3 regions of the Albibacterium profundi genome follow, and region 3 is predicted to be linked to each of the others. Evidence: riboswitches for the same ligand, from Rfam matches in the RefSeq annotation. Region 3 holds a riboswitch; each other region holds the start of a gene.

Region 1 (7,933 bases), on a different contig from region 3:
ACAACAATTCAGTAAATAACAATAAACTGAATGAATTTATTGTCTGAATTTTGAATGGTTAAATACAATTGAGAATGGAAAAAACGATACAAATATTAATTTATATTCACGCAACATTTGGTGGTTTTGCTCTGCTTGCAGGTTTGGTTTCAATAATTGCCAGAAAAGGGAAAAATATTCATAGAAAATCTGGGCTGATCTTTTTCTATTCTATGATATTATCTGGAATAATAGCTATGATAGTTGCTGTTTTACCAAATCACGAAAGTCCATTTTTATTCGCAGTCGGAATTTTTAGTCTATATTTTGTTTTAACAGGAAAAAGAGCTTTGAGATTTAAAAGGAAAAATCCTGATTTGAAAATTGACAAATTAATATCAATTATTATGATTATAACAGGAGTTTTAATGATTTCATTACCGATCATATTAACAAAAAGTACAAATATAATTCTTGTCGTTTTTGCAATTATTGGAATAATATTTTCTGTGAGAGACTTAACCTTATTTAAAAATTCTGAACAATTAAGAAAGGGATGGTTGAAATTACATTTAGGAAAAATGCTAGGCGGTTACATTTCTGCGACAACTGCATTTGTTGTAGTGAATGAATTTTTTCCAAGTTTTTATGGCTGGTTTATCCCAAGTATTGTTGGAGGATTTATAATCACATATTGGATGATAAAAATGAATAGAAAAACAAAAACAGTTACCAATCGAGTGGATGGCTCTGCCATCAAATGACGGAGTGCACCCCCTCACACCACTGTACGTGCGGGTCTCGCATACGGCGGTTCAGCAATGAACCTCATAGTTCGTTCATCAGTTCGAAACACAATTCATCTATATTCCCTGTTTTGGGATGAGAACTGGCAACGTTCGATAAAACTACAACGGCTGTTTCATTACTTAGGTTTACAATTATAGAAGAGGAATAACCTCCTGTCCCTCCATTATGCCAGACTAAATCTTCTCCCTTTTTAGATTTTAATAAATGCCATCCTAAACCGATTTTCATATTTTCGTTGATATCAAAAGTCGGCTTCCGTGTTAACGCAAGCTCTTTATTATCCGGGTCAAGTTGTCCAGTTGCAAATTTCGCTAGATCCTTGGTGGTGGATAATACTCCTCCTGCTCCGAACAGAACATCGAAGTCCCAATTAGCTGTAATTTCGCCTTTCGGATTTCGTCCTTTTACTAACTTTTCATTCAGGTGCAGCGGACTTATAAATGAATTTTCCATTTTATACTGATCGAAAACTCTCTTTTGAAGAAGCTCTTCGAAGCTTGTCTTTTGTGATAATCCAAGTGTATAGCCTAATAAACCGGCTCCTAGGTTTGAATACGAATATGTTTTTGAAGGCATATGCTCAAGTTTTATCATATTTCTCAGATAATCCTCAATTTGCTCTTTCCCGTAGCTTTTGTATGGATTTACTGGATCTGATAAGTCTAGATTTTCTGGTAAGCGAGGTAAACCGGAAGTGTGATTCGCCAGATTAATGAAGGTTAGTTCGATATTGTCCTTAAAAGGGAATGGATAATATGAATTGATATCGTCGGTTAATTTGATTTTTCCCTCTTCCACCAGTGACGCCAAAACGGTTGATGTAAATACCTTTGTAATAGAGCCGATTTCAAATACATTGTTTTGATTTTCGATGGGACTGATGGTATCGTTTATTTTTATAACTCCGTAATAATTGGTTATACCGTTTTGGGTTAAAGCGATTGAAAGTTGCGTATTATTGGGAAACTCTTTTGTTTTTGAGAAAATTATTTCAGCAATTTCTTTTGGGTATTTGTTCAATGCGTTTACAGCATTCTTCGCAGTCTCCGTTGGTTCTTTATAAGGCCGGACCAAGAGTCCGTTTATCCTATCTTTGTCGTCGAGCGAAATGTTGACCGCTAAAATACCTTTTTGAAATGTTGTTTTATAGGTCGCATAGGTCCTTTGTTGATAACTGATAAATTCTTTGCTTTCTATTTTACCCATTTGAGTTTTTAGACCAGTCAAAAACTGCTTTGTTTTTTCCAACGGCAGAGCTTGTTTCATTTCGGCCGAGAAATTATTGAAAATTTCATCATAGCTCCCAGCGTTGTAATTCGCTTGGAAATTATCCGCGGCGGTTTTGTAATTGTCCGTCTGAGCGAACAATAAATTTGTCGTCAGGATTATTGTTAAAAAACAAAGTACTCTTTTCATATGGATTTTTTCACTCACTTAATCCCTCTGCAATCAACCATTCAATACCTTTCAATGTCGACCGTCCTTTTGATTTAAACTGCCGATAGTGGTCCAGTCCTTTGGCGACCATATCAACTTTTTCTTCTTCGGAATAGGATGAGTCAAATAGTCGATCTCTGATAATCCGCTCTTGCTGTGTAGAGGTTAATAGCGTTTCTTCCATCGGGATAACCAGTCCTTCATGTTCAAAGTAAATATCGGTAATACGATATTGATAGGAATTTTCCTTTATATCAAATAAAAGATTGAAATGAACCGGGACGTCAATCAAGACGGTGTCTTGTGGACTGTCGGGATCTAAACTAATAAGGCTTTGCCCTCGCAAGCTCAGCTTTCCAGCTTGTTTGTCATCTGTTAGGATTACTTCTTCGGCAGACTTGAAGGTTTGCACAACCCAAGCCTTTAGTTCCTCATAGAGCTCTTCTTGCGTTCCGGTTCTTTCTACAACTCCCGAGTATTCTACTTTTTCGAATTCTGGGTTGATAGGGATGTCCTGACCGTAGACATAGCTTAGGCAGGTAAATAAAAATAGGGTAAATATTGATCTCTGCATTTGAACAAAATTTACCCTAAGATAGTAAAATAAACGTGGAGGATTGTCGCGAATATGAAGCTATGCCTCGCAACTGACACAAGTAACCATATTGGCAATAAATTCTTTCGACACGCTCTGGCTACGTTGGTAGTAAAGGCTCTTTACACCAAGTTTCCACGCCTCGATCATCAACATGTTGACGTCTTTGACCGGAAGGTTAGACGGGATATTGAGATTTAAGCTCTGAGCCTGATCGATGTATTTCTGACGAATGGATGCTTGCTGGATGATCTCGAGCTGACTGATTTCTTTAAAGGTTTTGAAAACGGCTTTCTCTTCGTCGCTCAGTTCGGTTAAGTGTTGCACGCTACCGTGGTTCAACATAATGCTGCGCCAAATATCTTCGTTGTCTAGGTCTTTTTCGACGAGCAACTGGCGTAGGTATTTGTTCTTCCGCATAAAGTTACCTTTCGCGAGTCCGGCTTTGTAATAATTGCTGCTAAAAGGTTCAATGCCTGGTGAGGTCTGACCTAAAATGGCAGAAGAGGAGGTGGTAGGGGCGATGGCCATCAAGGTGGTGTTTCTTTTTTCGTAACCTTTCAGGATCTCGGGTTCGCCATAGATGTTTGCCAATTCTGCGCTGGCTTTTTCTGCTTTTTCGCTGATGTCCTTGAAGATGGTGGTGGTCAATCGTTTTGCATCCATCCCTTCGAAAGGAATCATGTTTTTTTGAAGATAGGAATGCCAACCCATCACGCCCAATCCTAAAGCGCGATGCCTTTTGGCAAAGCGATTGGCAGAAGCTAAGTAGTAATTATCTTCCGTTTTGGCAATGAATTCTTGTAATACTGCATCCAGAAAGAACGTAGCCAGCCGCACAGCGCCTGTATCTTTCCATTCATCGTATAACTCCAGGTTCATCGATGAGAGGCAACAAATAAAGGATTCGTCGAAACTGGATGGTAAAGCAATCTCTGAGCATAGATTACTCGAGTATATTTTCAGGTTTTTATCCTTATATACCTGTGGTTTGTTTCGGTTGATGTTATCCGAGAAGAATAGATAGGGGAGTCCTTTTTGCTGACGGCTCTCCAGTACTTTTGCCCAGATTTTACGTTTATCCATGTCGCCGTCAATCATGTCCTGCATCCAGTAGTCGGGTACACAAATACCTGTAAAAAGATTTTGTATGGGATTGCCGATATTCTTGATTTCCAAGAATTCACCAATATCCGGATGATCAATATCCAAATAAGCAGCAAAGGCCCCGCGCCGAACGCCGCCCTGCGAGATGGTATCCATGGCGGTATCAAATAGTTTCATAAAGCTAACGGCACCGCTACTTTTCCCATTGTCGGTAACCGCACTGCCGCGTTCGCGGAGTTCACCAAAATAACCGGAAGTGCCACCGCCAATTTTGGTTTGCATAATCACCTCACCGAGTTTATGAGTGATGCTTTCTATATTGTCCGGTACGTAAACATTGAAACAAGAGATCGGTAGGCCTCTTTCGGTACCCATGTTTGCCCAAATCGGCGAGCTTAAGCTCATCCAGCCTTTTTCGATCATCTCGATAAACGGTTCGCAAAGTTCAGGCTTATAGAGTCGCTTAGCGGCCGCCATAGCGATCCGTTCGATAGCCGTTTTTGTCGTTTCGCCTTTGAGCAGATAACCTCGGTTGAGGATTTGCTGACTTTCTTCATTTAACCACCAAAGTCTTTCCATCTTCGTCAATTATAATTTTTAAAACAGGGATTTTTTGTTTAAAATAAGTCGTTTGCAGTAATACTTTTATCATGTTTGGTGTAGTCTACCGGCCTTTTGGCAAAGAAATCATCCATGCTGTTTGCAAATACTTCTTCTTCAAACCACACCATCGGCTGATAATCGCTTTCAGATACATTGAAGGCTCTCGGCATTCCAATTCTGCGCAAGCTGTCATCCGCACGATACTTCATGAAGTTCAGGAGGTTGGTCTTGTTCACGCTCTCAATTTCCCCACTCTCAAATATCCAGTCCAATATCTCCGCTTCTACCTCAATTGAGTTTCTGACAATATCCATAATGCGGTTCTTCGTCTCGTCGTCGAAATATTCAGGAAACTCTTCTTTGATTTTGTTGACAATGTAAATGCCTGCATTCGCATGAATTTGTTCATCCACCGAGGTCCAGGCAATAATGTTGCTCACGTTTTTCATCGCCCCTTTGAAGCGCGTAAAGGAAAGGATGATAGCGAACTGGCTGAACAGGGAAACATTCTCGATCAAAATGGAGAATAGAATCAGAGAGAAAAGATATTCCTTCTCATCTTCAGATTTGGTATGTGCCAGGGCCTCTGAGAGATAGTCGACACGCTTTTTTATAACCGGAACATCAATCAACTGTTCAAATTCATTATTATAACCGAGTACATCCAGCAACCTTGAATAAGCTTCCGAGTGTCTGAATTCGCATTCAGCAAAGGTGCTTCCCAAGCCATTAAACTCTGGTTTCGGTAGGTGATGATACAGGTTGCCCCAGAAGGATTTTACGGCAACTTCGATTTGTGCAATCGCCAGCAGGCTTTTTTTAATAACTTCCTTTTCATTGGCATCCAAATGGGAGTGGAAATCTTGGACGTCGGCAGTGAAGTCTACTTCTGAATGGACCCAAAATGATTTGTTAATAGCTTCTGTAAAGTTCAGAATTTCGGGGTACTCGAAAGGTTTGTAATTTACCCTCTTGTTAAAAATGCTCATACTACTTTGTGTTTTAAATTGAAAAAAACAAATTAAAAAGTAGGATGTACAAACGGATACGGGCTGAAGGGTCTTGAGATCAATACCTTAAAGTATTCATTCGGACATTTACTTTTTTTGCGAAAGCAAAGTCTAGCGAAAAAGGAAGGTGATCTGGCTTATAGAATAATTCCTACTTACAGTTGCGCGACAGCTCATGAATTTCACACGATTCCCCTTTTTTATTAGTGTAATACCTGATCGCTATGATTTTACATCAAGACAAATCTATTGTTTTAATTGATGAGTGGGGTAAATATTTATCAACAATAACACCGTTATTCACAAACGTGAATGCAAAGCTTAAATGGTCCACTCGTCGTGTACCACGCCAACCAAGTAATAGTTGCCGTTGACCTGCTTGAATATCAAGCGAAGAGCCCGCCAGTCCATGCCACTGTATTTTTCTTCGAAGCCGGAGAAATGACTTTCAGTGAATTGTGTTCCTGGGTAAATTTCTTCTTGGTTGTTGATACTATTCCCGGATGCAATGGATTCATTAACGCTAAAAGTTTCCGGTTCCAGAAAATCTACATCGTAGACATACCTGTCAAAATACTCCTTTGCGGTGAGTTTAATGTCATCGCCTGTTCCGTCTGCTGCGCCCCAGATCTGTTCTTCCTCACTGTTCACCGCGCTCAGAAAATCGGCTTGTGATAGGTGGACGTCTGTGTCAGGACGAATATAAGCGTAGGGAGAGAAGCGAACGCCTTCATCCGGATGGATGTATTGTGCGATTGCTTCATAGTTTTTATCCTTGAATTCCTTTAAGATCGCTTTGCTGACCTGGGTCAAATCCGTTCTGACAATAGCCGTATCCGTCGAGTCGCTTGCAACATTCAGCGAGTCGCTTTGATCTTCGCTTTGTTGGTTGTTGCTATTATTACAGGACGCGAACAGGGTAAGCGCGATAATAAATACGAAAAATCTTTTCATGTTTTCTAATCTTGAATACGTATAAATGTAATAAAAAAATAGTAGAAGGAAAGCTAAGAGCGGAAAACAATGCCAAAAAGATAAAGCGACATTTTGACAAGATGCAGTTGTCAACTTGCAAAGTACACGTTTTAATTGAACAGTGGTCAAACAGTGGTCAACCAGACTTCAAGCAGTCCTTAACCAATGGTAAAAGGACTGGTTGGGGACTATACAATCACAGTTTGTCCATGGTTTGTTTAGAAGAATGTATTATTCGTTTCTTATTGATTTAGTTCGGGCTTTTTACTGAATGAGCTGATGGTATTGCTCAGTGAAGTTTGGACGTTGGCCGGTTGACGTAATCCGAAAAATATTTAAAAATGTTTTTGATTTTTAACAAAAGATACTACCTTTGCAATCCATAATTAATCCTATACCTGCGGAAGTGGCGTAATTGGTAGCCGCACCAGACTTAGGATCTGGCGCCTCACGGCGTGGGGGTTCGAGTCCCTTCTTCCGCACTTGATTCCTCTCGACATAATCGGGGGGAATTTTTGTTAAATGAATAATTAACGGCAAACGTAATAGCAGCTATGAATATTTCCCAAGAAAACATTGATGACTTGAATGCAGTAGTCAGCATAGAATTAAAACCAGAAGACTATAAAAGTCAAGTTGACAGTGCTATTAAAACTCAAGCTAAGCAAGCGAAGTTACCAGGTTTCCGTCCTGGAATGGTACCTACTTCGCATATTAAGAGAACCTATGGTAAAGCGATCTTAATCGATGAAATCAATAAAATTGTTAGCAATAGCCTAAACGATTATCTAACGGAAAATAAACTAGAAATTCTAGGACAGCCTCTTCCGAAAGAAGAGGAAACTCAATATACATGGGGTTTTGAAGATGATTATAACTTCAAATATGAAATTGGCTTAGCTCCAAAGGTTGATGTGCCTTTTACAGAGAAAGATACATTAACTGAATATGTTATTAAGGCAGATGATGAAACCTTGAACTCAAGAATTTCAAACTTGAGAAAAAGCTATGGTAAGCGTTCGAACCCAGAAGTATCTGAAGAGGACGATGTACTATACGGTGAATTGACACAAGTGGATGCCAAAGGAGAACCTCTCGAAGACGGAATTGTGAAAACAACTTCGGTACGTAGCGATATCATCGAAGATAAGAAAATTAAAAAGAGTTTGGCGGGCCTGAAAAAGGACGATGTTGTTGCAATCGACTTGAAGAAAGCTTATGATGACAGTACAGTAGCCAGATTATTGGAAATTGAAGAAGATCAGGTAGCTGACTTGGTGGGAACATTCAACCTGAAAGTTGAAAATGTAAACCGCTTAGAGGAAGCTGAAATGGATCAGGAGTTTTTCGATAAAATTTACGGTGAGGGAACGGTAAAAACTGAGGAAGAATTCAAAGCCAAGGTACAAGAAGAAAT
Region 2 (7,933 bases), 230 kb from region 3:
CGGACGGGCTCAACATTTCAGTATCTAATACTTTTACTTTGTCTAGATAGACTTGCATTAGTTTTCCCTGCACATTGATAGAAACATGCATGACCCGATTCCCATGACTTTTTAAATCGAAGTCGATTGTATTGTAGACTTTTGTATCTGTACTGTAATTAATAATTTCTTCATTCCAATAATGAATCGTCGTCTTTGTGGAGATGTTATCCTCATAACCAGCAACGCTATTATCCTTCGCCAATCCAAAGACAAAAGCATGCAAGTCTTTCGCTTGATCGGAACGAGTAAGAATGTCAAACTCAATCGTGAAGTTTTCAGGCAGTGAGATTAATGTATCTAATTTATAAGTTGTGAATTCATTTAAGAGCAACCACTTGCCATCCACCCCCGGAAAATTTACCACTGCACCGCTGCCGCTTGATTTCCAGTAATGAGGCATGGGTCCCACGGAGTCATTTACAAAGCTATCTTCAAAGATAACGTTAGCGCCGGCTTTGAAATCAAATACAGGCAATGCCCTTCCGGCAGCTGCAGTCGGCTCTACGGTAGCATCTTCGTTAGTCGAGGCCGATTTTGCTTCTTTTTCAGTCTTTCCTTCCAAAGCTTCTACGGCCTTATTAGCCACTTTTTCTTCAACTTTATTTTTTATTCTATTAAGAATTTGTGCTTCTGATACAAAAAATGCAAATACGAGGAATGTAGATAGTAATAATTTTTTCATCTTATATTTTAATTTGAAACAGGAAAAGGCTTAGCTTTTACATATCAAAAATATATAAATTTTTTAAAAACCCGTTAAGTTGCTCGGCAAAGTTCGGACAAAAATAAAAACATCGTGTCTGTTAGCAGACACGATGTTCACATGTTAGACGCTCATTGGTTCAGCCTTTGCGAGTCGCATACTTTTGGCTGCGCCCACCATCTCAACAAGCGCCTTTTGCGTTTCTTCCCAATTGCGCGTTTTTAAACCGCAATCTGGATTTACCCATATCTGATCTGACGGAATAACTTCGCTAGCTCGCGTGAGCAAGCCGACCATTTCTTCTTTAAGAGGTATACGAGGTGAGTGAATATCGTAAACACCTGGCCCGATCTGTTGGGGATATGCAAAACTGATAAAGGCATCCAATAGTTCCATTTTAGAACGCGAACACTCAATTGTAATCACATCCGCGTCCATTTCCGCGATATGTTGAATAATATCGTTAAACTCCGAATAGCACATATGCGTATGAATTTGCGTTTCGTCTTTCACCCCGGTGGAAGCAATGCGGAAAGCTTTAATAGCCCAATGAAGGTAGGCTTGCCATTTGCTTTTTCGAAGCGGAAGACCTTCCCGAATAGCAGGCTCGTCAATTTGGATGACTTTTATTCCGGCAGCTTCAAGGTCTTCAACTTCATCGCGAATTGCTAAGGCAATCTGGTTGCAGGTAGCCGATCTGGGCTGATCGTCGCGGACAAAGGACCATTGTAAAATGGTAACTGGTCCTGTAAGCATCCCTTTAACTAATTTATTGGTTAAATTCTGTGCGTATTGCGTCCACGCAATGGTCATGGGTTTTTGTCTTGATATATCACCATATATGATAGGCGGTTTAACACAACGAGAACCATAACTTTGCACCCACCCGTTTTTAGTGAAAACGAAACCGTTCAATTGTTCACCGAAATATTCAACCATATCATTTCGTTCAAATTCACCGTGAACTAAAACATCCAAGTCGATTTCATCTTGCCAGCGGATTGCTTTCTCGGTTTCAAGTTTCAAAGCCCGCTCATACTCTTCCAAATTAATATGTCCTTTTTTGAAGAGTGCCCGTTGTGCTCTAATATCACGTGTTTGAGGAAAGGAGCCTATTGTTGTAGTCGGAAAAAGCGGGAGATTTAATACCTCTCTTTGTTTTTCCTTTCGAATATCAAATCGACTTGCTCTTTGGAATTCAGTACTTTCAACTCTTTTCTCACGTTCTTTTACAGCACGATCGTGGATCAGGGACGACGTTTTCCTGCTATTCGTCGCGTGCTGGTTATTCATGAATTCTTTTTTTAAACCTTCATCAGCAGTTTCGGTTGCCAGCTTCTTTAAGCTGACGATTTCATAAACCTTCTGTTTGGCGAATGCTAACCATTGTTTGATTTCCGGAACCAGTATGCTGTCATTTGTTTCAAGCTCTAAATCGCAAGGAGAATGTAGTAGCGAACAGGATGCTGCTACCAGAACCCGCTCATCGCCGATTTTATCGACAACCTGTTGAATCTGTGCCAATGAGCTTGCATAATCATTTTTCCAGATATTCCGTCCATCAACAACTCCTAAAGAAAGTTTTGTCGTATCAGGTAAGGAAACAAGCACATCGTTAAGTTGTGCTGGATCTTTTACCAAATCGATATGCAGAGCGTCAACTGGTAATGAGCATGCTAAGTCGATATTATCTCTGAGTCCTTCAAAATAGCTGGCCACTAAGATTTGAATGCCGGGAAATTTTGACCGTATCTGTTTGTATACCGACTTAAAGTACTTTTTTTCTTTATCACTAAGATCCAAAGCCAGAAATGGTTCATCAAACTGCACCCACTCGACGCCATTGTTTTTCAATTCGTTTAAAATCTCGAAATAAACAGGGAGAAGATTTTCTAACAATTCAATACGATGAAAACCTGCTTCTTTTTCCTTTCCTAAGAGAAGGTAGGAGATAGGTCCAATCAGGACGGGCTTTGTAAGCATTCCAGCCTGTTTAGCTTCGTAGAATTCATCGACTACTTTTCTTGAGAAAAACGTAAATTGTTGGTTTTTGTAGAATTCTGGTACGATGTAATGATAGTTGGTATCGAACCATTTGGTCATTTCCATGGCTGTGATGTCCAATCCCTTTTGCTGGTAGCCACGTGCCATTCCAAAGTAAAGGTCGAGTTCTGTATTTTCCCGATCTAAAATAATTTGGTTGTAGACTGAAGGAATTGCTCCCACGGTTAAGGACATATCCAAAACCTGATCGTAAAAGGAAAAGTCGTTAGACGGGATGAGATCGATACCCGCGCTTTTTTGCAGCTGCCAGTTATGCAGGCGGATTTGTTTCCCAACCTGCAATAGTTCTCGCTGAGTCGTCTTGCCTGACCAATATTGCTCGCAGGCTTTTTTGAGTTCCCGATGGCTACCAATACGCGGATAGCCAAGATTGTTTGTTAGCATGTTTCGTTGCTTTTTAAAAGATAAATAGATCAGTTAAAAGCTCTTTGCTAAACTTCGTAATGCTTTTTTTAAATTAAAATAGAGGAGTAAGGGGAGACACTGTTGCTAAATATCCAACCAAGAGGGACGAATAGGAGGTATCATACCTGACTTCTGCTTCAATTCGCGAAAGCATCGTCAATTCGATATAGGCAGGTCTCCTGACTTGTAACATCTTTATCATCCTTCCCGTCTGGTTCTCAAGACAGTGGATTTTCAATGGATAAAGACTGGTCGTTACTTACAGTTGCGCGACAGTTCGTGATTTACACACGATTCCCTTTTAATTTGCAGCTAAGCAAGACCTATTCGGTTTGATTGAAGAAATAAAAGAACTTATGGAAGCAAATATACAATTAATGTTGATCTTTTGAGGCCATTAATGAGACAGTATACCATTACCGCATCCTAATTCTCAGTAGTTGGTGATTAGCCGTCACGTACAAGGTTTTCTCATCTTCAGAAAGATCACAATTAGAAACTGGATGTGGAATTCGGATTCGACCAATAGCTTCAAAATTCTTGTTTAGAATCCATAAGCCGCCAGGTCCGCTCGTATAAATGTTTCCTTTTTTATCAATCGTGAAGCCATCCGGTCCGCCGCCATAAGGAGAGAAGTCGAATGCAATACCAGCAGCCTCAAGTGAGCCGTCGTTTAATATGTTATACAGGTATAGATAGGGGGCAGCTCCATCCGAATTGCCTACAATGAGCTGTTTATGGTCCGGAGTTAAGCCGATTCCATTTGGATACGAAATGGAATCAACCAGTAGCGTAACATTTCCATTTTTGTCAACTTTATAGACGCCACAAAAGTCAAGTTCCCTCTTGTCGATCGTCTGTTCCTTTAAGCCATATGGAGGGTCGGTAAAGTAAATGTCTCCATTGCTATGTTGAACAAGATCGTTCGGGCTGTTTAGCTTTTTGCCCTGATATCCATCAACCAACGGAATAAAATCAGCACTTGGGCTGGTTATAGGTGCTGCCATCTTTGCTACTCGACGATCGCCGTGTTGAGTTAGGATTAATTCACCCTGTTTATTGACGATCAGACCATTTGACCCCGGTTCCCCCGGACGATCTTGTTTACCTGTGTAACCTGACGGAAACAGATAGTCCTCAATGCCGCTTTTTTCGGTCCACTTGTGTATTTTATTGTTTGGGATATCTGAGAAGAGTAACATATCCTCCTTGTCAACCCATAGCGCTCCTTCGGTCCATTTAAATCCCTCAGCTAAAACTTCAATCTTAGCATCGGCTTTTATAACCTTGTTGAGTTCTGGTTTCAGAACCTTGATTGAGCCAATAGTTGGGTAGTTTGATTTACTGTCCTTTTTTTGTGCGGAGACGTGTTGAATGAGCAACGAGTACGGCACCATAAAACAATAGGCTAGGACAAATCCGAATATGATCGTTTTCTTCATATCTTAAAGATACAATCTTATTGGGAATATTGATTGGTGATTTCCACAGAAACTTCCTGTTCTGCTTTCCACAGTTGGTATTTTTCAAGGTCTTTTGATACCTGTTTTATCACGAGTCCAATAATAAACATATCATCGACCAGACCAAAACCAAGCACAAAATCGGGAAACATATCAACCGGTGAGAGAAAATATACGATTCCCGCCAAAATGGCAATCAGTGACTTTTTAGGTATACTTTTATAACTACCGTTCGTATAATCGCGAACGAGCGAAAAAAGACTCTGCAGCTGATCCCAAACACCCGTAAGATCATTCCTGTTGGCGTTTGCTTTCATTAATGCTTTCTCAATTGTTCTCTGGGTCTTTTCTTTGTCTTTTACAAGTTGGGAAGCACGAGTCTCAGACTTACCAAATCTTCGATAAAGCTCTTTTAAGCTTAATTCTACTTTTTTCATATAACAAATATTGCAAAATTTCTGCCAAATGAACGAGTGGGGGCACTTGAAGGCGGGTGCTTCTCATGATTTTCCATTAATTTATCGTACCTTTGTATACCGATTAAAAATAGCACACTTAATCCCTTCAGGGTCAATTCCTTGACTAAATCGTGCTTAAAACTTTTAACAGATAATATGGCGAGATCACAAGAAACGTTCAACAAAAAAGAAAAAGAAAAGAAAAGAAGAAAAAAAAGACAAGACAAAGAGCAAAAGCGGGAAGAACGCAAAGCAAATTCCGATAAAGGTAAGGATCTAGAGGAAATGTTTGCGTATGTGGATGAGAATGGGAATATCACAGATACACCACCTGATCCAACAAAGAAAAAAGTCATTAAAAGCGAGGATATTGAGATTGGCGTTGCGAAGCAGCCTGAGCTAACCGCAGACGATCTTATTAGAAACGGAACCGTAACGTTCTTTAATGAATCAAAAGGTTATGGTTTTATCAAAGACCAAGAAACTCAAGAAAGCATTTTCTTCCATGTCAATGGTTTAGAAGAAGAAGTTACAGAGAATAATAAAGTTACCTTCGAAGTCGAAAAAGGTCTAAAAGGCCTGAATGCGGTTAAGGTCAAAAAGGTAAAATAAATTACATAGAAATCTCGAACGTCCAGGCATCATGTGAAGGAAGTTCCTCATAAGTTACTTCACTGGTGTTTATATACAATTTACCATTTTCGTATTTCCAGGGCAGATCCCTATCAACTCCGAGCAGGCTAACTTTGACAGAGGGAGCTGGCTTCGGAATTGATAGCACGAGTTCATCTTCAGGCCAATCAAAACTTATTGCATAGAGTTTACCATGATTTCGTGTATAGCATATATGTGTACGCATGGATTTATAAGTAACCTTAAGTCCTGGTTCTGTCAACGCTTTGTTGGTAAACAATGCGCTTGAGGGTACCACTTCTTTATCGAATGTCTTCCCAGTCCAGAATAGCGTTATTTCAGCATTTTGTTTTTTCTCGTTATACTGAACTCTAATCGGGTAAGCCTGTCCCTTTTCCAAACGAACCTTTCCAGTTGTAGAAGCGCTGGTGTTGGCCCCCATAACTTCCGCTTCGTTACTCTCGGCAGTGTAATTCTGATTAATGACTAGCTCGTTGTCGATGTAAATGGCAGCACCATCATCTGCTTTTATTTCAAAAACATATTCAGCGCTTTCGGGTGCAACAATATAACCATTCCATTCTGCCGAGAAATCATCTTCACGAATCCCTCGTGCAGGAGAATTTCGTACCCAATTAAAGTGGATGTTTGAATCGATACGTTGGATGGATATGGGTTCTTCCTCATGCGTTATGGTGTAAGGTTTGGCGCCATATATTGCTGATCCATTAACGTTCAGCCATTCACCTAATTGTAAAAGTCTTTCTTGTTGGATCAGAGGAATTTGTCCGTCGGCCTTCGGTCCGACATTCAGGATCATCCCACCTCCGTTGGCTACGGTCATAATGAAACGTTGGATCAACTCTTTCGAAGTTCCATAAGCAGCCAGATCTTCGTTCCGATTTAAGCCGAACGATCGCCCTATTCCGCGGACCTCTGCCCAAGGCCGATCAGTCACCGCAATCCCCGAGCTATATTCAGGTGTCAAAAAACCAACGTCGATACCATGACCCCAGCGATTGTTGACGATCGCATCACTTCCCACTGTAGTATAGTACCAGTCGATTAACTCCGCCGCATGCCATTGGCCTGCCGTATTGAACCATTCACCATCGGCAAAAATAACTGACGGCTTGTAGGTGCTGACTAATTCCTTGAATTGTGGAATCATATACTCATCGACGTATCGGGCGATGCTGTCGTTTGGATCCGTGTACCAGCGATGGAGCGGATGGTTCCATTCTGCTAAAGAATAGTAAAGACCCATTTTTAGACCCTCATCTCGTACAGCCTCACTTAATTCACCTACGATATCCCTTTTGGGCCCCGTGTCGACACTATTCCAGTTTTTGTTGAATTTGCTTGGCCATAATGTATAGCCGTCATGGTGTTTGGAAACAAGAACCACATATTTCGCCCCAGCTTCATGGAATAAACTTGCCCATTCCTGCGGATCAAAAAGCTCTGCTTTGAAATAGCTAGTAAAATCGTTGTATGTGAAATTCTGCCCGTAGGTGTCACGCATAAAATTAATACGTGTACTATCTCCATCCATCAGGCCTTTTAAAAACCATTCCGAATAGGATTCCTTGCTTCCGTACGAAGGAACGGAATAGAGCCCCCAGTGGACAAAAATGCCAAGCTTTGCATCTTTGAACCATTGTGGATATGGTCTGTCTTGTATTTTTTTAATAAGTTTTTCGCGGTCGCCCCTTTGTGCTTGAACGCTAAATGACAGGAAGGTTGCGAGGATGAATATATAAAACGATTTCATGTTCATGGAGAATTTGGATAAGCAAATTATTGAAAAATGGCATTAAACTTGTCTTCTAGTGTTTGTAATTTAAAAAAACTAAACATATTAAAATGAAAAATTATTTAAAAATATTTGGGTTGATTGCTGTTGTAATGATTGGATTTACTGCATGTAGTGAAGAGACGATTACCAGCGCCGAAAAAGACATTGTAAATAATGTACTCCGTACGGGGAATTGGCGGTCGTTAACAAAAACGATATCTGGAGATGGCGAGAACGGGATTCCAACGGAACTTATCCCCGAAGGCGGCCGTCTTGAGTTTAAGAGTGACGGGAAAGCTTGGATCTACGAGGCTGGTGATAACGCGTCTGCAACTTCTGTTTCTTACCGCGTAATAGCAACTAAGGA
Region 3 (7,933 bases):
TGCATTTTTATCATAGGGAACGTTTAGAGATTTGCTTATAAAGAAGCTCACGAAAAACATCAGTACAAAGTAGATAATCAGTGGTATCGCCACTTTGATCACGTCCATTGGCAATTCCAATATTTTATCACCCTTTAGGCTGAACATGAGTACGATGGTAAATAGAAGTGCATACAATGTAATGGGTGATATTTTGGGTACAAACTTCCTGTTATACCATTCGACACCTTTCGATCTTACAAGGAAAAAACGGCTTAAAAACCCAGCTAAAAACGGGATGCCTAGATAGATCAAAACGCTTTCCGTCACATCTTTCATTGAAACACTCACATTAAACTCTGCTAACCCTAATTGTTTCGGTAAGACATTAATGAAAAGCCATACCAGAAAGCTATAACTCACGATCTGAAAGATACTGTTCAGTGCCACCAACAATGCGGTATATTCTCTATTGGCCTTTGCCAGATCACTCCATACGATTACCATAGCAATACATCGTGCCAGGCCTATCAGTATCAAGCCTGTCATATAACCGGGTTCGTTTCGTAAAAACAAAACGGCCAGTCCAAACATCAGCACTGTCCCGATTATCCAATTAAGCAATAGGGATATCCCGATGACTTTTTTATCCTTAAAGGCTCTGGGTAAGAGCGAATAATCAACTTTTGCTAAAGGAGGGTACATCATCAATATCAAGCCTATTGCTAATGGGATATTGGTTGTACCTACCGACAGGCTATTTGTTAGGTTGGATATATTCGGGAAAAAATACCCTAATCCCACACCTACTGCCATGGCCAGGAATATCCATAGAGTAAGGTAACGGTCAAGGAACTTCATTTTTACTTGCATCGCTTATTTTTTAATCATTGAGAAAACATGAAGCATTTCAGCAGCGATTTCTAAACTTCGTTCCGTATAGACTTGTGCTTGCTGAGGAGAACCATCTGAAACTTTCGGGTCTTCAAATGTGATGGGTATTCGTTTTTCCGCGCCCGCAATAAAAGGACATTCGCCATCTGCCTGAGAACAGGTCATAATAGCCGCAAAGGACGATGAGGGGTTAAAAGGACTATCATATTTCTTTGAAAAACAAATAATAGGTGAAGCATTGTCGTCATATTTTACTGCATATACAGGGTTTGTGCCTTCTGCAATTTTGATGATGCTAAAGCCTTGTTTACTTAATGTTTCAGCTACTTTTGGGAACAAGGCAGTTTCTTCCATGCCACCCGAATAACAATATACATTCGGAATATGGAAATAAGTTGCCGCCACTTGCGCCCAAACTTGTGCTAAATGACTTCGACGGGAATTATGTGTGCAGATAAAATTAAGATTTATCTCTTGCTGCGTGCTTGCTTTTTGCTGAACGTAATCTACTAATGGTTTTAATTTGACCTTACGTTCCTGATCGATAGATCGTTGGAGTAGCGTCTCGATTGTTTTTAATACGGTTCGATCCATTCTATTTCATTTTACAACGACTTCCTGCACATCATTTCTATGTGGAAGGTATTACATTGCAATATTACGATAATAGATTGAAACGGGTTTTATTTTGTGATACAAAAATTTTCAATGAAGATTTTATTTTACAAATTTCTGTAGATCTTGTTTTTCTCCGAAAATGACGATAACATCGCTTTTTTCGAGAACGGCGCTAGGCTCTGGTATGCCTTGGATTTTCGAGACGGTTTTTCGACGCCCTAAAAGATCTGACTCTTCGGTGCTCTTGATAACTGTCAACCCTAGGCCGCCGAAAACAAAAATAGCTATAATAATTAGCTGAAGAGGATAATTAAAGACATAGGGTGCTTCCATCATTCCATTTGGTAAGGTCGAAAACCCAGCCTTACAAAATGCGGATATGGCATGAAATACTGAAAAGTAAACTCGATCCAAAAATACGGGCATGAGCTTTACGTCCAAGCTTAGGTATCCGCCCTTAAAGAAATAGCTGAAATAACTCGCAAAGGTTAATATGCCTAACCCCTGCTGTATCGGTAGGTACACAAGAATACCCTACACCTCAGGGAGAGTTCGAGATACACCAGATCGATTGGAATCCCGACTGGACGCCGCCCGACAGTGAGTGGTCAAAGGACGAAAGTTACAAGAAACCCGGTCAGGAAGGAAATCCTATGGGAAGGGCTCGCATCGTTTACGAGATGCCATATACCATACACGGCACTACCGAGCTCGAATCATTGGGTGAGGCTGAGTCGCATGGTTCGGTGCGAATGGCCAATGCAGAAGTGATCGATCTTGCACGGTTCCTGATGGAACGAGCGGGCTCTGGGCGCTCTGAGGATTGGTTCAAACGTGTGCTGAGCGACTCAACAACGATGGAATCGGTACAGTTGGAGCAGCCTATCCGGTTGACGAACGTGGAATGATATTATTAAGCGTCAGCGACTTCAATAAATGTGTCGAAATAATTGGTAGTGTGCGTTTTCATTCGATTAATTTAGGAGATTTTTTTTAATTGTCAAGCCTATAATTTAGAGGAGCTTCCAAACCGTCTTCGCTTCAGCGCAGACCTTGTCTGTTCCTTCAATTTTTATCGAATGTATAAATGATCTGTCCGGTGAATCGTTCGGGCAGTCTTTAGTCATTGAGACAACCCCTTGCCCGTAGTGGGCTTCGGAGATAAACCGACCGTCTATAGAATATAAATAATATCGGTCTATAATATGATCGGGAACGGATTCGATTGCCCACTGTAAATATCTAATGTTGTTTACGTGCTTGATCATGTCCGTATCATATTTGTTGATTTTGAATTTTAACAGGTATGTGGGATCTTCAATTGTCTCGATCTTTGCAGAAATGTCATGGTCAATGCTTGCTACATTACAGCACGACCATCTTTCGATTATATCATCAAATATCTTAACGGGTCTTCTTCTGTTAATATCAAAAAAGATCCACAAGCCTCGGGCTCTACCAATAATGTTATTTTCCTCATCGTAAATTATATTTTCTCGATAGCCTTTAATCGTTGTGTATTTTGATAACCAGGTTCTGATTACAATTTTTTCTTTATAGCGAGGGTACCGCTCCATTTGCATGACACCGGAAATTAAGACCCAACCAATATTTTTGTCTGCTAACTGGTATAAACTATGATCTATCGAATAACAATGTTCGGCTGCCGTCTCTTCTAATAATGTAAGGATGGTCGTAGGGGAGGCAGTTCCCAACTCATCCATCTCAAAATATCTAAGTTCGAAGTCTTTATCGAAATAATTTTTGATCGTATCCATTTTCTCGTCCCACCGTTGAGACGTAAATCTACTTATTAGACGAGGGTGATAAAGTGATGAATGTCATTAACAAAAATGATTTTCACGACTCAAGGGGGTATTATACCGATTTTAAGTTATTATCTCCTTAATTATCTGATTCTTCTGGCCAAGGCACCCGTTCCTGATTTATTCTGTAAGTTGGCATCGTTGCACCCCATTTCTTTAGCTGATCGGTCAGTTGCCTCGACAACGACCTCGCGATTTTTTTATGTTTTAAGATCACATTGTGTTGTTCAGAAATGTCTTTCGATAGGTCATAGAGTTCCAGTTTTTGTTGGCGATGATCGTAAATGAGTTTCCAGTTCCCTTGGCGGGCAGCACTGAAAAAATTGATACCCGGCCCCGCATCCATAATCCACCGATGTGGACTATGCCAGATCAATAACCGTTCGGAGTGTCGACTGTCCTCGTTTTTCAATATCGGAGCAAAGCTCTTACCGTCGATTTTTTGTGTAAGATCGGACGCATGGATGTCGGCAATCTCTAGTATCGACGGGAAAAAATCTTCGATGATGACCGGCTGCGCGCTACTGGAGCCGGGTTCAGTCACACCCGGCCACGCCACGATCATGGGTACACGAATGCCACCTTCATAAACTGAACCCTTCCCGGCTTTAAGAGGATAATTCTGCGTATGTGGTTCTCCACCCCGTGCGTAGCCAAGGCTCAGTCCGCCGTTGTCCGACATGAATAAGATAACGGTATTTTCTGCTAAGCCCTGATCTTCTAAATATTGTATTAGGTCGCCCAGACTTTTATCCATACCCTCGACCATACTTGCATATTTAGCTTCTCTGGGATTAAGGCCGCGCGCCAGATATTTCTGAACAAAACGCGGATCCCCCTGTATGGGGTCGTGCACTGCATAATGTGCCAGATGCAGGTAAAACGGTTTCCCAGCCTCCACAGCTGGCTCAATGCATTTTATAGCTTCCTGAGTAAGTGCTTCGGTAAGAAAAGTATCCGTTCCATAATATTCGGCTAGACCCTGCACGGCATTGAACGTAAACTTCCCCGGAATATTCCCGTAATTGTCCTTACCGTAGTAGCTCTGAGGATGACCGATGGCATTCCCTGCTACATTGACCATGAAACCTAGGTTCAATGGGTTGGCCCCTGGTGTTCCCTGTGCGCCCCAATGGGCTTTTCCAACATGAACCGTGAAATAACCAGCATCCTGTAGCAGTTGCGGGAGCGGTGTCGCCGTTGCTGTATGCGGGATCCCGCCAATTGGGCTGAATCCGTTATAATTCCACTCTACTCGATGAAATATGCTATCCTGGTGATCTGAAGGCGTGTCCTTATGTATAGATGTCCAATGAGTGACCCCATGATGTGCAGCATTCATGCCGGTGAGCATGCTGACCCGCGAGGGGGTGCAGACCGGCGTCGCATAGGCGTTGGTAAATTTCATCCCTTGCGCTGCCAACTTCTCCATATTGGGAGTATGATATGTGTTGTTAAGTGGGTACGGCCTGTCGCCGAAGGGCTCGGAGGTGTCCATCCAGCCCATATCATCCACCAAAAAAACAATGATATTTGGTCGCTTTACATTCTTGGCCTGATGCAGCTGGCCGTAGACTGCGTTATTGGCAAGTATCATCACTAGAAGGCTTAGACCAATAGCGAAACTCCTCATATTTTTTACGTTTAAAGTATTACGATAATAATGAAGATAGTGTTTCGCAACTAAAATCCAAAGACTTGGAGTCTACAACTGTACTAATTTAAGTTATCTTTATGCCGCTCTGGTCGATATTCGCTTTATAGGCACTCATCAAGAATACGATATTATAGATGCTTCAACAATTTAATAAAATTAAGGTATGAAAAAGCAAATGTGGTTTTTGATTAATCGGAAGGTGAGTATAAGTCAGCTATCAAAAGATATGAGGAGATCAAGTATTCTAAAGCTGGAACCGCAGATTATAAAGAATTAAAGCTTTTGGTGAAACTGATATCCGAATATGAAGATAAAACCTCTGAACTTCCAAACGTCAATCCCGTAGAGCTGATAAAAATCAGGATGGAAGAGTTTGGTTGTAATTCGAAGTAACTTGCTCTGGTATAAGTGAATAAGGGCAGGATAAGTAAAGTGTTAAATTACAAGCAGACTGATAACCGGGGTGCGGACAGCTATTCAGCAAAAACATTCTCGTTCGAAGGCATTAACGTTTCTTGGCCTAAAATAAGAGAGAGACGGTTGCTATTGAGGATATTAGGACTGGAAATCTGGTGGAAGTGAAAGTTCGCTGTAAACTATCATTTATTGTTGGTATCTTTGCTTCGCTTTTGGTGTCCTACCTATATCTACATGGGTGAGACTTAAAAGGGAATTCGGTGAGATTCCGAAACTGTCCCGCAGCTGTATTCTCCTATACAGGCTATTCATTCCAAAGGGTCACTGCCATTACAGGCGGGAAGGCCGAATAGCCGGAGTAAGTCAGAAGACCTGCCTAAAGTTAATAATATTCATAGCTTTCGAGGATTGAAGCTGGAATGAGAAAACTATTTTTTTCCTATAGTTATTCTTATGCCTCAATTGCTATGTCTTAGGCAAAATGAAATGAGGATCTTTATATTTACTTCGGTATCGCTGGTTGTTACGTTCTCCTTAACGTGCGTATCCGTATTGCCTATTGCTGCGCAGGAGCTTAGGAGGCTTGATCCTGATTCTCTTAAAAGCTATGAATTAAACGAAGTTGAAATAAATTCACTTCAACAGCTTGAGATTTTGCGATCTCCAGTACCAATGCAAAGTTTAAATAAGGAGGTTCTTGACAAGCTAAACAGCCTGTCGGTCGCCGACGCGGTCCGCTACTTCTCGGGTGTTCAATTGAAGGATTATGGCGGGGTTGGTGGATTAAAAACAGTGAATATTCGTAGTTTGGGCACTAATCATACACAGGTATTCTATGATGGTATCGCTATTGGAAATGCTCAAAACGGACAGGTTGATTTAGGGAAGCTATCGCTTGCCAATATGGAGCAGGTCTCTGTGATTAACGGACAAGACCCCAATCTGTTCCAACCGGCGAAGGCTTATGCTTCAGCGAGTTCAATCTCTTTGCTTAGTATGGAGCCGACTTTCACTGGGAATAAACGTTTGAATGCGTCGGTTCATTTGAAAAGTGGGTCATTTGGCCTTTTTAATTCGGCGCTGAATGTGGATTATAAGCTGAACGAAAGTCTTAGTGCGCGACTAAGTTCGGAATACACAAACGCGCATGGCCGATATGATTTTAACTATACGAACGGGGTTTATGATACGACGGCAACCCGTACTAACGCAGATATTCGGGCATTTAGGTTGGAAGCAGCTCTTTTTGGAAAACCGGACTCGACCATGTCTTGGCAGGCGAAGTATTATCATTATGAATCGGAAAGAGGTTTGCCGGGTGCTATTGTAGCAAATCGTTTTGATTATTCACAACGTTTATGGGATGAAAGTAATTTTCTGCAATTGGCCGTGGAGAAACGGGTTTCAGAGCGGTATCGGTTTGCTATAAAAGCAAAATTGGCGGTCGACTATAATCGCTATTTAGATCCTGAATATGTGACGACGGAGGGTTTTTTGGATAATAAATACCAGCAAAAGGAAGGATATGTCTCCGTCGCGAATGCCTTTCGTATTCGTCAAAACTGGCGCGCCAACTTTTCAGTTGATTATATACATAATAAGCTTGATGCGAATTTGTATCGCTTTCAATTTCCGAGAAGAAATACATTCTTGGCTGCGTTGGCGACTGACTATAGGTTGAACAGTTTCTATATTCAGGGGAGTTTGTTGGCTACCTATGTAGATGACGATGTGCAGGTGTTCGAGTCGGCCGGGGATCAACAGGATTTTACGCCAACCGTGATGGCTAGCTGGAAGCCTTTTGAGTCCAGCGACTTTCGACTGAGAGGATTCTATAAATCTATTTTTAGGATGCCGACGTTCAATGATCTTTATTATACATTTATCGGAAATACTTTTCTGCGCCCGGAGTATACGCATCAGTATAATATGGGTTTTACATATTTCAAACGCGTCGATCATGCTTTCTTCAACTATATAGGTATCCAAACAGATGTCTATCGTAACCTTGTGAAAGATAAAATTGTAGCTATTCCGAGCGCCAACTTGTTTCGCTGGACGATGTTAAACCTGGGCGAAGTGAAGATCAACGGTTTAGAGACCAATATTAAAGTCGTAGGCAAGGTCTCTCCTAAGCTCCAGTTTTCGGGCTTGATGAATTATACATATCAAAGGGCCGAGGATCATACGCAGAACGCATTTAATTTCGGGCATCAGATTCCATACATTCCTGTTCACAGCGGTTCGTTTGCCGGTATGTTAAGTGCCGACGATTATGGATTGAACTATAGTTTTATTTATACCGGCGAGCGTTATAGTCAAAAAGCGAATATCCCAGCTAACTATGTTGATCCCTGGTATACGCATGATGTGTCTGTGTGGTATGCGCTGCAACACAAGCAAACGACTTTAAAGCTTCGTGCGGAAGTGAACAACGTTCTTGACCAGCACTATGATGTCATTCTCAATTTTCCAATGCCGGGGCGGCACTATCGATTATCCTTAACACTAATTATATGAAATCACCTCAACCAAGTAAAAC

What was found. Region 3 has a riboswitch for cobalamin ahead of WKR92_RS00055 (TonB-dependent receptor plug domain-containing protein). Riboswitches for the same ligand answer to the same signal wherever they lie in the genome.
Region 1: it holds a riboswitch for cobalamin, as region 3 does, so the genes downstream of both, WKR92_RS03545 (ribonucleotide-diphosphate reductase subunit beta) here and WKR92_RS00055 (TonB-dependent receptor plug domain-containing protein) in region 3, are expected to answer to the same signal.
Region 2: it holds a riboswitch for cobalamin, as region 3 does, so the genes downstream of both, metE (5-methyltetrahydropteroyltriglutamate--homocysteine S-methyltransferase) here and WKR92_RS00055 (TonB-dependent receptor plug domain-containing protein) in region 3, are expected to answer to the same signal.

What each region holds. Positions count from the first base shown of each region.
Region 1 covers NZ_JBBVGT010000002.1:504,406-512,338, reverse strand. Annotated here, with positions in the region: gene WKR92_RS03565 (DUF2306 domain-containing protein) at 75-743, shown strand; gene WKR92_RS03560 (serine hydrolase domain-containing protein) at 808-2,205, opposite strand; gene WKR92_RS03555 (DUF4468 domain-containing protein) at 2,216-2,800, opposite strand; gene WKR92_RS03550 (ribonucleoside-diphosphate reductase subunit alpha) at 2,861-4,507, opposite strand; gene WKR92_RS03545 (ribonucleotide-diphosphate reductase subunit beta) at 4,546-5,520, opposite strand; adenosylcobalamin (AdoCbl) riboswitch at 5,620-5,753, opposite strand; gene WKR92_RS03540 (hypothetical protein) at 5,863-6,495, opposite strand; tRNA gene WKR92_RS03535 (tRNA-Leu) at 6,917-6,998, shown strand; gene tig (trigger factor) at 7,071-7,933, shown strand, end outside.
Region 2 covers NZ_JBBVGT010000001.1:237,386-245,318, reverse strand. Annotated here, with positions in the region: gene WKR92_RS01115 (hypothetical protein) at 1-724, opposite strand, end outside; gene metE (5-methyltetrahydropteroyltriglutamate--homocysteine S-methyltransferase) at 869-3,193, opposite strand; cobalamin riboswitch at 3,367-3,556, opposite strand; gene WKR92_RS01105 (SMP-30/gluconolactonase/LRE family protein) at 3,631-4,656, opposite strand; gene WKR92_RS01100 (YkvA family protein) at 4,674-5,114, opposite strand; gene WKR92_RS01095 (cold-shock protein) at 5,292-5,747, shown strand; gene WKR92_RS01090 (alpha-L-fucosidase) at 5,749-7,542, opposite strand; gene WKR92_RS01085 (hypothetical protein) at 7,635-7,933, shown strand, end outside.
Region 3 covers NZ_JBBVGT010000001.1:10,488-18,420, reverse strand. Annotated here, with positions in the region: gene arsB (ACR3 family arsenite efflux transporter) at 1-852, opposite strand, end outside; gene WKR92_RS00080 (arsenate-mycothiol transferase ArsC) at 856-1,467, opposite strand; gene WKR92_RS00075 (potassium transporter TrkG) at 1,591-2,016, opposite strand; gene WKR92_RS00070 (L,D-transpeptidase) at 1,983-2,399, shown strand; gene WKR92_RS00065 (acyl-[acyl-carrier-protein] thioesterase) at 2,505-3,269, opposite strand; gene WKR92_RS00060 (sulfatase) at 3,397-4,950, opposite strand; cobalamin riboswitch at 5,588-5,785, shown strand; gene WKR92_RS00055 (TonB-dependent receptor plug domain-containing protein) at 5,878-7,911, shown strand; gene WKR92_RS00050 (YncE family protein) at 7,908-7,933, shown strand, end outside.